DNA from 2 places in the Pelagibius sp. 7325 genome. Region 2 is predicted to be linked to the other one. Evidence: predicted binding sites of a transcription regulator. Region 2 holds the regulator's gene; the other holds the start of a gene.
What was found. Region 2 encodes HrcA, which represses chaperone genes, less so after heat shock. Its sites were predicted from a motif close to GTTAGCACTCNCCNNNGGNGAGTGCTAAC; they were not measured.
Positions count from the first base shown of each region.

Region 1: a site for HrcA is predicted at 3,345-3,373, ahead of groES (co-chaperone GroES). Genes of this name have one in related genera too.

Region 1 covers NZ_JBBKAH010000006.1:149,258-154,942, forward strand. The annotation lists gene WDC82_RS16750 (BMP family ABC transporter substrate-binding protein) at 1-617, opposite strand, end outside; gene WDC82_RS16755 (hypothetical protein) at 1,373-1,609, shown strand; gene WDC82_RS16760 (sugar kinase) at 1,714-2,625, shown strand; gene WDC82_RS16765 (hypothetical protein) at 2,710-3,225, shown strand; gene groES (co-chaperone GroES) at 3,408-3,731, shown strand; gene groL (chaperonin GroEL) at 3,765-5,408, shown strand.
Region 2 covers NZ_JBBKAH010000002.1:925,983-931,667, forward strand. The annotation lists gene rph (ribonuclease PH) at 1-500, opposite strand, end outside; gene hrcA (heat-inducible transcriptional repressor HrcA) at 730-1,806, shown strand; gene grpE (nucleotide exchange factor GrpE) at 1,893-2,543, shown strand; gene WDC82_RS06380 (alpha-ketoglutarate-dependent dioxygenase AlkB) at 2,540-3,184, opposite strand; gene WDC82_RS06385 (hypothetical protein) at 3,189-3,425, opposite strand; gene dnaK (molecular chaperone DnaK) at 3,661-5,601, shown strand.

The DNA of each region.
Region 1 (5,685 bases), on a different contig from region 2:
CGGTCGAACTGACTCTTGGCGAGCTCGGACCCGCGGGTCGGGTCGTTCCACGCCGAGGGGGTGGTGCCAGTCATGTTCTGCACCACCTCGGTCTCGCCGCTGACATGCTTGGCACCCTGCTCGTAACCGCAGGCGAACTTGCGGATCAGCGGAATGTCCATGCCGCCGATGAAGCCGACCTTGCCGCTGCCGGACTTCATGGCGGCGATCATGCCGACCAGGAAGGATCCCTCGTGCTCCTTGAACACGATGGAACGCACGTTCGGCAGGTCGACCACCGCGTCGATGATGGCGAATCGGGTATCGGGGAATTCCTTGGCCACCTTTTCCATCGCCGGCGCCTGGGCGAATCCGACGCCGATCACCGGGTCGGCGCCGCGCTGCGCCATGCGCCGCAGGGCCTGCTCGCGCTGGGTTTCGTTGGTGACCTCGAATTCACGGTATTCGATGCCGGTTTCCTTCTTGAACTGCTCGACCCCGTTGTAGACGCCCTCGTTGAAGGACTTGTCGAACTTGCCGCCCATGTCGAAGACGACAGCCGGGTTGATCTCCGCAGCGGACGCCAAGGAAGTGGAAACCAGCAGGGCCGCTGCCGCGGCCACGACTTTGCGTAACATGAAGATGCCTCGCCTGAGTTCTTGTTGTTCGCTTCATTTCGCGGCGCGCGCGGGCCACCCCTGGCGGGGTTGCAACCGCCGCGCACAAGAATCTACGCTAGCATGATCGCCCGGAAGCGCCAGTTGAAAGTGCCCGCCGCCTTGCGGCACTGCAACAAGCAATCCCCCGCGGAAGTTGACCAAAAAAAGAAGACCGGGCCGCAAGCGGGCCCGGTGAGTTCGGCTAGGGATCTAGTAACCACTTGAAGCGGGCCCTGCCGCGAGGCAGGGGGCGGTCCCGGCCGAAGCTGGTTCCGCCATTCCGGGCGGGGCGGCCCGGCCACGTTCCGGCGCTAGGGGGCTGAAACCGGAGCCATGAAACCCTCAAGCATCGCCATCGCCCCGCAGCGGCCCGAAGACCATCGGCCTGGAGCGGCCGGAAGAACCTGCCGACGACCGCGACACCCGCAACGGTAGTGCGCGAATGTTAGAGGGATTTGTCCACACGATGACAATCCTGTCACAGCGCGCTGGCGCCAGTGCCCGCTCCGGCTCCCGCAGTGCAACCATTGCCGCCGTCGCCGGCTACTCCATAGCACTCTGAAATTTATACGGAATGTCACAAATAAATCAGTTCGTTTTCACGCAAACGGGCCAATATGCGGAAGAACGAAAACGCGGCGGAACGCGCCGCCTAAGGCATCCGCAGGGGAAGGGGGAAGTTTCGGTCGATGAGCAAGTCCTCATAGGACAATAGAACAGGAAAGGCAGATCTGATGATCGAGCAGCGCAGCGTCCTGAAACGGCTGAACGAGCAACCCGTTACCGAAACCGCCAGCTGGGTCCTCGGCGAACCCAGCATGCAGGAGATGCTGATCGATCCGGTGATTCACGCGGTGCTGCGCCGCGACGGCCTCACCCTCAACGACCTGATTCAGGCTGTCACCCAAGCGCGCGGCCGCCTCGCCGCCGGCATTGCGGCCAGGCAGATTCACGCCAGCGACGCCGCCTGACCCGACCGTGCCGCCCGCTCTTGCGCAGCCTTGAAGCAACCGCTATTGCCTGAGGCATCCGGCAGCAGAAGCATGCCGCGAAGAACAGGAAGCGGGGGCGGGGCATGTTGAGGATCGCGAGCATCGGCGAGTGCATGATCGAGCTGTCGGAGACGGCCGACAGCAGCGGGCAGATGCGGCGCACCTTCGGCGGCGACACCCTCAATACGGCGGTCTATCTGGCGCGCTCCCTGGGCGAAACGCCCGCCTCGGTGCACTACGTCACCGCCCTGGGCGATGATCCCTTCAGTGCGGAAATGCTGGCCGCCTGGCAGCGCGAGGGAATCGACACCGCCCTGGTGTTCCGCCTGCCCGGCCGCCTGCCGGGGCTCTACATCATCCGCACCGACACGGCCGGCGAGCGCAGCTTTCATTATTGGCGCAGCGCGGCGGCGGCGCGCGAGCTGCTGCGCGCCGAGCAGGCGGAAAGCCTGGCGTCGGCCCTCGGCGGCTTCGACCTCGTCTATCTCTCCGGCATCACCCTGGGCATCCTTGACGGCGAGAGCCGGCAGCGCCTCTTCGCCCTGCTGGAGGCGCTGAAGCACGCCGGCTGCCGCATCGCCTTCGACACCAATCACCGCCCGCGCCTGTGGCAGAGCCGCGCCGAAGCACAGGAAGCGGTGAACCGCGTGCTGGGTCTTGCGGCCGTCGCCCTGCCGACCTTCGACGATGAGACAGCGCTGTTCGACGACCCGGACCCGGAGGCCACTGCCCGGCGCCTCCACGGCCTGGGCGTCGAGGAGGTGGTGGTGAAGTGCGGGGCCGCGGCCTGCCTCGTCAGCCTGCACGGCCAGCAGGCGTGGGTCGCCGCTGAGACCGTCGCCCGGCCGGTTGACACCACCGCCGCCGGCGATTCCTTCAATGCCGCCTATCTGGCCGCCCGCCTGGGCAGCGCGGACCCGCAGGCCGCCGCTGCGGCCGGTCACCGCCTCGCCGCCCGCGTCATTGCCCACAAGGGCGCCATCATCCCGGCCTGACCTCCCAAGGGGCGCCAAAAATTTGGCGCGCTGACGGCGCCCGGCTACACTGTGGCCAACGAAGACTGCACTTGGGGAGGAACGATGACCCGGGATTCCGTCTTGCGGGCGGCCCTTCGGGGCTGGCTGGCGGGCTGCGTGATCGGGCTCGCCGCCGCCCCCGCCCTGGCCGACACCCAACCGATCGAGGGTCACGAGAACTGGAAGCTGGGCATGACCCTGGCCGAGGCCGAGGCCGCCGAGCCGCGCGCGGAGCGCCGCGACTGCGCCGGCGCGACCTGTCTGCTGTACGCCGACGAGCGCTTCCCCACCACCGAGGTCGACGTCTCCGCCCGTTTCGATGCCGCCGAAATGCTGGACGTCATCGTCGTCATCATGAAGCCGCAGCCCGGCGGCAACCGCTGCAAGCGGATCTCCGCCCAGCTCGCCGCCTTTTATACCGCCGCCCATGGCGAAACCATGCCGATCAGCGCCGAGGCCTGGGTGTGGACCACCCCCGAGGCTTCCCTGACTCTGCTCAACCACTGCGACAGCGACCCCCAAGGCGTCATCAACATCCTCTTCGAAGACCTCGGCAAGCCCGGTGGCGTCGCGCAGTAGCGCAAAAAATCTTTTTTATCAGAGAATTGGCTCATCCCTGCGGGCGCCGCCGGGGCGCGCAAAAACTTCCGCACGATTCCCCTTGAAAGCCTCTCGGGAAGGGCCTAAATCGGGCGGGAATTAGCACTCGCCAACAGGGAGTGCTAACACTTCGAGGCACAGATCAACCCAGGGGAAATCCCATGAAATTCAGACCTTTGCATGACCGCGTCGCGATCCGCCGGATCGAGGAAGAAGAAAAGACCGCCGGCGGCATCATCATCCCCGACACCGCCAAGGAAAAGCCGAGCCAGGGCGAAGTCATCGCTGTAGGCCCCGGCGCCCGCAACGAGAAGGGCGAAGTGGTCGCCCTGGACGTGAAGGTGGGCGACACCGTGCTGTTCGGCAAGTGGTCGGGCACCGAGGTGAAGATCGACGGGCAGGACCTGTTGATCATGAAGGAATCCGACATCATGGGCGTGATCGACGGCGCCAAGGGTGCAAAGTCCGCCAAGAAGGCGGCCTGACCCGCTTAGGCGCCCTATAAGGAGTAGGCTACAATGGCTGCTAAAGACGTCAAATTCTCTACCGATGCCCGTGAGCGCATGCTGCACGGCGTCGACATCCTGGCCAATGCGGTCAAGGTGACGCTGGGCCCCAAGGGCCGCAACGTCGTGCTCGACAAGTCCTACGGCGCGCCGCGCATCACCAAGGACGGCGTCACCGTCGCCAAGGACATCGAGCTGAAGGACAAGTTCGAGAACATGGGCGCCCAGATGGTGCGCGAAGTGGCGTCGAAGACCAGCGACATCGCCGGTGACGGCACCACCACCGCCACCGTGCTGGCGCAGGCCATCGTGCGCGAAGGCGTGAAGTCGGTCGCCGCGGGCATGAACCCGATGGACCTGAAGCGCGGCATCGACCTGGCCGTCGCGACCGTTGTCGAAGACCTCAAGAAGCGTTCGCGCAAGATCAGCTCCAATGCGGAGATCGCCCAGGTCGGCACCATCTCCGCCAATGGCGACAGCGAGGTCGGCGGCATGCTGGCCGAGGCCATGGAGCGGGTCGGCAACGAAGGCGTCATCACCGTCGAGGAAGCCAAGTCGCTCGAGACCGAACTGGAGGTCGTCGAGGGCATGCAGTTCGACCGCGGCTACCTCTCGCCCTACTTCGTGACCGACGCCGAGAAGATGCAGGCGGTTCTGGACGACCCCTACGTTCTGATCCACGAGAAGAAGCTCTCCGGCCTGCAGACCATGCTGCCGCTGCTGGAAGCCGTCGTGCAGTCCGGCAAGCCGCTGCTGATCATCGCCGAGGACGTCGAGGGCGAGGCCCTGGCGACCCTGGTGGTGAACCGTCTGCGTGGCGGCCTGAAGGTCGCCGCCGTGAAGGCCCCGGGCTTCGGCGACCGCCGCAAGGCCATGCTGCAGGACATCGCCGTCCTGACAGGCGGCACGGCGATCTCCGAAGACGTCGGCATCAAGCTGGAAAATGTCGGGCTCGACATGCTGGGCCGTGCCAAGCGGGTCATCATCACCAAGGATGAGACGACCGTGGTCAGCGGCGCCGGCAAGAAGGCCGACATCGCCGCCCGCTGCAGCCAGATCAAGGCGCAGATCGAGGACACCACCTCGGACTACGACCGCGAGAAGCTGCAGGAGCGTCTGGCCAAGCTGGCCGGCGGCGTGGCCGTGATCCGCGTCGGCGGTGCCACCGAAACCGAGGTGAAGGAGCGCAAGGACCGCGTCGACGACGCCCTCCACGCCACCCGTGCCGCGGTCGAAGAAGGCATCGTGCCGGGCGGCGGCGTCGCGCTGCTGCGCGCCGCGAGCAAGCTCGACAAGCTCGAGGCCTCCAACGAGGACCAGAAGGTCGGTATCCGCATCGTGCGCCGCGCCCTCGAGGCCCCGCTGCGCCAGATCGCCGAGAACGCCGGTACCGATGGTTCGATCGTCATCGGCAAGGTGCTGGACAACAAGGACGCGAACTGGGGCTACAACGCCCAGACCGGCCAATACACCGACCTGGTGAAGGCCGGCGTCATCGACCCGACCAAGGTCGTGCGCGCCGCCCTGCAGCATGCGGGCTCGGTGTCCGGCCTGCTGATCACCACCGAAGCGATGATCGCCGACAGGCCCGAGAAGAAGGGCCCGGCGATGCCCGGCGGCGGCGGCATGGGCGGCATGGGCGACATGGACTTCTAAGCGTCCGACCCAGCCAAGCTCCACGTGCAGTCTCGAAGGGGCCGGTTTCGACCGGCCCCTTTTTCTATTGGCATCATCGCTTGCCGCCGGCATGGCGCCGACGGACGTTCTGCTTTGGCGGCGTAATCGCGGCGGAGAGGCCTTCTTCACAAAATGAGACGTCGTCTAGACCATTCAAAAAGAAATTTCCGTCCAGTCATGCAGTCGTAACGCAGATCAGCCCAAATCCTCGACACATCGTTTGATTGGGGCGGGTGCCACACCGGTCGGGCTGGTT
Region 2 (5,685 bases):
AAGATGCCGCAGGAGACGGCGGCAACCTGGTCGGTGAAGGGCAGCTTTTCAAGCACGCCGATCTGCTTCAGGTGCTGGAAAGCGAGGTGCAGCGCCACGTAGCCGCCGGTGATGGCGGCGGTGCGGGTGCCGCCGTCCGCCTGGATGACGTCGCAGTCGACTCGGATCTGGCGCTCGCCGAAGCCTTTCAGGTCGGTGACCGCGCGCAGCGAGCGGCCGATCAGGCGCTGGATCTCCTGGGTGCGCCCGCTCTGCTTGCCGCGGGCCGCCTCGCGGTCGGTGCGCGTTCCGGTCGAACGCGGCAGCATGCCGTATTCGGCGGTGATCCAGCCGCGGCCGGAATTGCGCAGCCAGCCGGGAATGGATTCCTCTATGGACGCAGTGCACAGCACGTGGGTGTCGCCGAAGCGCGCCAGGCAGGACCCTTCGGCGTACTTGTTCACGTTGGTTTCCAGCACGATATCGCGCAGCTGGTCGATGGCACGGCCGGAAGGACGCATGAAGTTTCCTTTGTTTTGGGCTCTTTACTGGGGCACGGGGAGGGAAATGGCTCGAAAGGATGCTCCCAACAAGCGTCAAGGGGCCCTCCGGCGGCGCGCAAGCTAGACCATGGCGCCGCTTCCGTCCAGTTCGCGCGATTCCGGGCGCGTTTCGCCTCCTTTGACCTTACGTTGACCCTAGGAGGGGGGCTCACTACATTCGCGGAACACAGGAAATATCGCACACGAGATGACCAGACCGCTCGACATAGCTGCCAAAGCCTCCGCGATCCGCGGCCTTAACGACCGCTCGCGGGACGTCCTGAAGCATATCGTGGACGCCTACGTGGAAACCGGCGCCCCGGTCGGCTCGCGCACGCTGTCGCGCTCCCTTGGGCTTGGCCTCTCGCCGGCGACCATCCGCAACGTGATGGCGGATCTGGAGGATCTCGGCCTGCTGTTCGCGCCGCACACCTCGGCCGGGCGCCTGCCGACCGATCTCGGCCTGCGGCTGTTCGTCGACGGCCTGCTGGAGATCGGCAACCTGACCCAGGAGGAGCGCACCCGGATCGAAAGCCAGATGGCCGCCGACGGGCGCTCGCTCTCTGAGGTCCTGGAAGAAGCCTCGGAGACACTCTCCGGGCTCTCGCGCTGCGCCGGCCTGGTGGTTGCGCCGAAGCTGGGCGACCCCTTGAAGCACATCGAGTTCGTCTCGCTCGGCCCGGGCCGCGCGCTGGTGGTGCTGATCACCGTCTCCGGCGTGGTCGAGAATCGCATCATCGACGTGCCGGCGGGCTTGCCCGCCTCCTCCCTGGTGGAGGCCAGCAATTACCTCTCCGCGCGCCTGACCGGGCGCACCCTGGAGGAAGCCCACGCCGACATCCTGACGGAGCTGGACCAGCAGCGCGCCGAGCTCGACGCCCTCACCTCGCGGGTCATCGAGCGTGGCCTCGCCAGCTGGGGCGGCAGCCATGGCGGCAAGGGCGGCGCGCTCATTCTGCGCGGCCAGTCGCAGCTGCTGGAAGACGTGAACGCGCTGGAGGACCTGGAGCGGATCCGCCAGCTGTTCACCTTGCTGGAGACCAAGGACGCGCTCATCCGCCTGCTCGACCTCACCGGCGCGGCGGAGGGCGTGCAGATCTTCATCGGCGCCGAGAACGAGCTCTTCGGGCTCGCCGGCTGTTCGATGATCATTGCGCCCTACAGCAATTCCCAGCAAAAGGTCGTCGGCGCCATCGGCGTCATCGGGCCGACACGCATCGACTACGCGCGCATCATTCCGATGGTGGACTACACCGCGAAGCTGATCGGCCGCCTTGTCGGGTAACTGGGTCGGGTAACTGGGTCGGGCGACGGTTCACGCAGCAAAATGTTTGAAGTTAAGCAAGGTTTGAAAGGAGTAGCCGTTTCGCAATGGCTGAAGAAAAGAAGCAGGACCCGGCGATGAACGAGAACGAGGCCACCGACTCCCCGGTCGACCTCGGCGACGAGCCGCTGGTCGATCTCTCCGACATGAAGCATGCTGGCGCGATCTCGCCGGACGAGGATCCGGTCGCGTTGCTGGAAGGCGAGGTCGCCTCGCTGAAGGACCAGTTGCTGCGCGCCATGGCGGAGACGGAGAACGTGCGCCGCCGCGCCCAGCGTGAGCGCGAGGACAGTGTGAAGTATGCCGCTGCGGCGGTGGTGAAGGACCTCTTGGCCGTCGCCGACAACCTGCAGCGTGCGCTGGAAAGCGTGCCGGCGGATCTGGCGGCGGAGAACGAGCAGTTCGGCAACCTGCGCCTCGGTGTCGAGATGACCCAGAAGGAACTGTTGTCGGTCTTCGAACGCCACAACATCCGCTCGATCAATCCGCTGGGCGAGAAGCTCGATCCGCACCTGCACGAGGCGATGTTCGAGATGGAAGATCCGGAAAAGCCCGTGGGCACCGTGGTCCAGGTGATTCAGCCCGGCTACCGCCTGCACGACCGGCTGCTGCGCCCGGCCCGCGTCGGCATCTCCAAAGGCGGCCCCAAGGCGGGCAGCGAGCCCAAGCCGGGTGGCACGGTAGATACCCAGGCTTAAGAGGTTTCCTCGGGCGGGCGGGTCACCCGCCGCAGGGTGACGTTGATGCGCCCGCCACCGCCCCATTCGTGTGGCGGCAGCAAGCGGCTGGAGCCGCCGAGGATCCGGTCGATGCCGTGGTAGGCGAGGCGCGCCGTGCCGGCTAGCACTACGACATCGCCGGAGTGCAGCTTCAGCGACGTGGTCGGCCCGCGCCTTGTGGGCCCGCCGATGCGGAAGACGGCGGAATCCCCCAGGGACAGCGAGACCACCGGCGCGGCAAAGGTGTCCTCGTCCTCGTCGCGGTGCAGGCCCATGCGGGCCTCCGGCGCGTAGACGTTCACCAGGCAACATTCGGGATCGGCCGGGTAGCCGGAAACCTCCCGCCACAGGGCCAGCAGCGCCGGCGGGATCGCCGGCCAGGGCTGCCCGGTCCCGGGATGCCGCCCGATATAGCCGTAGCCCGTCTCCTTGTCCGAGTACCAGCCGTGGCTGCCGGCATTGGTCATGCGCACCGAGAACGGCCGCCCGCTCTTGGGCATGGCCGGGCGGTAGAGCGGCGCCTCGCCGGCGATGCAGCGCAGCGCGGCGACCAGCGCCGCCTGGGCGTCCGGGCCCAGCAGTCCGGGCAGATAACGAAAACCTTCGGGCGGCGCGGCCACGTGCCTACCGCTCCTCTTCCCGTCTGGCGGCGTGGCGGGCGCGCAGCCGCAGCAGCCAATAGAGCGCGCCGCAGACGACCGCCATGCCGAGGCCGACGGTGGCGAGTGCGCGGCTGCCGAACAGAGCCTCGCCGGTCAGGGTCAGCCCCGCGCCGGCCAGCACGCTGGCCACCAGAACCCAGAGGATGGCACGGTAGAGGGGGTCGTTCCGGGGATCGCGTTCTTGCTGTGGCTCCGGCATCTGTTCCGCTTTCGTTTCGCTTGCCGCTTCCGGCATGGCTCCGGCGCGCCAGGAACGGCATTTTTCGGCCTGTTATCGCCCGCCGGTCGGCCTGCTTTGCGACTTGCAGCGGGCGGGACGCTGCTTATATAAGCCCAGAACCCATGGTCATGAACTCTCATTGGCGGGGATCCGCCGGGTGGCGCCGTCAGACCGGGCCGCCCAAGGGGTCTGCTGATCGAAGTGAGGAGCTAAAATGAGTAAGGTTATTGGTATCGATCTCGGCACGACGAATTCCTGTGTCGCGGTCATGGACGGCAAAGACGCCAAGGTTATCGAGAATGCCGAGGGCGCGCGCACCACGCCTTCGATGGTCGCCTTTACGGATTCCGACGAGCGCCTCGTCGGCCAGCCGGCCAAGCGCCAGGCGGTGACCAATCCGGAAAACACCCTTTTCGCCATCAAGCGCCTGATCGGGCGGCGCTTCGACGATCCCCTGACCAAGAAGGACATGGGGCTGGTTTCCTATAAGATCGTCAACCACGACAGCGACGCTTGGGTCGAGGCCCAGGGCAAGGATTACAGCCCGAGCCAGATTTCCGCTTTCATCCTGCAGAAGATGAAGGAGACGGCCGAGAGTTTCCTGGGCGAGAAGGTGACCGAGGCGGTGATCACCGTCCCGGCCTACTTTAACGATTCCCAGCGTCAGGCAACCAAGGACGCCGGCAAGATCGCCGGCCTCGATGTGCTGCGCATCATCAACGAGCCGACGGCGGCCGCGCTTGCCTACGGTCTCGACAAGAAGCAAACCGGCACCATCGTGGTCTACGACCTGGGCGGCGGCACCTTCGACGTGTCGGTGCTGGAGATCGGCGACGGCGTCTTTGAGGTGAAGGCCACCAACGGCGACACCTTCCTGGGTGGCGAGGACTTCGACGCGCGTATCATCGATTACCTGGCCGACCAGTTCAAAAACGAGCAGGGCATCGACCTGCGCCAGGACAAGCTGGCCCTCCAGCGCCTGAAGGAAGAGGCCGAGAAGGCGAAGATCGCCCTGTCGTCTTCGACCCAGACCGAGATCAACCTGCCGTTCATCACGGCGGACGCCTCGGGTCCGAAGCACCTCAATATCAAGCTGACCCGCGCCAAGCTGGAAGCCCTGGTGGATGACCTCATCCAGCGCACCATGGGCCCGGTCAAGGCAGCGTTGAAGGACGCCGGCGTCTCGCCGGGCGAGATCCACGACATCATCATGGTCGGCGGCATGACCCGCATGCCGAAGGTCTATGAGACCGTGAAGTCCTTCTTCGGCAAGGACCCGCACCGCGGTGTGAACCCGGACGAAGTGGTCGCCATCGGCGCCGCCATCCAGGGCGGCGTGCTGAAAGGCGACGTCAAGGACGTGCTGCTGCTGGACGTGACGCCGCTGTCACTCGGCATTGAGACGCTGGGCGGTGTGATGACCAAGCTGATCGAGCGCAACACCACCATCCCGACCAAGAAGAGCCAGGTGTTCTCCACCGCCGAGGACAATCAGCAGGCGGTGACCATCCGGGTCTTCCAGGGTGAGCGCGAGATGGCGGCCGACAACAAGCTGCTGGGTCAGTTCGACCTGGTCGGTATCCCCTCCGCCCCGCGTGGCGTGCCGCAGATCGAGGTCACCTTCGACATCGACGCCAACGGCATCGTCAACGTTGGCGCCAAGGACAAGGCGACCGGCAAGGAGCAGACGATCCGTATCCAGGCCTCCAGTGGCCTCAGCGATGCCGAGATCGAGCAGATGGTGAAGGACGCCGAGCTCAACGCCGAGAAGGACAAGGCGCGCCGCGCCCTGGTCGAGGCGAAGAACCACGCGGAATCGCTGATCCACACCACGCAGAAGACTCTGGCCGAGGCCGGCGACAAGGTACCTGCCGCCGACAAGTCCGCGGCCGAGGCGGCCATCGCCGATCTGAAGACGGCGGCCGAGGGCGAGGACGTCGAGGCGATCAACGCCAAGATGCAGGCCCTGCAGGAAGTTGCCATGAAGATCGGGCAGGTGCTCTACCAGCAGGACGGCGCCGGTGACGGCGCGGCCGCTGGGGGCGATGGCGGCGGCGAGGCCGGTGCCGGAGGCGCCGCCAAGGGCGGTGACGAGGGCGTGGTCGACGCCGACTTCGAGGAAGTCGACGACGACAAGAAGGGTCACCAGGCCTAAAGAGCGCGGAGCGATGACAGGAAAGGCCGGACGCTGGCAGCCGCTGCGAAGAGCCGCAGACGCCCGCTCCGGCCTTATCCTTTT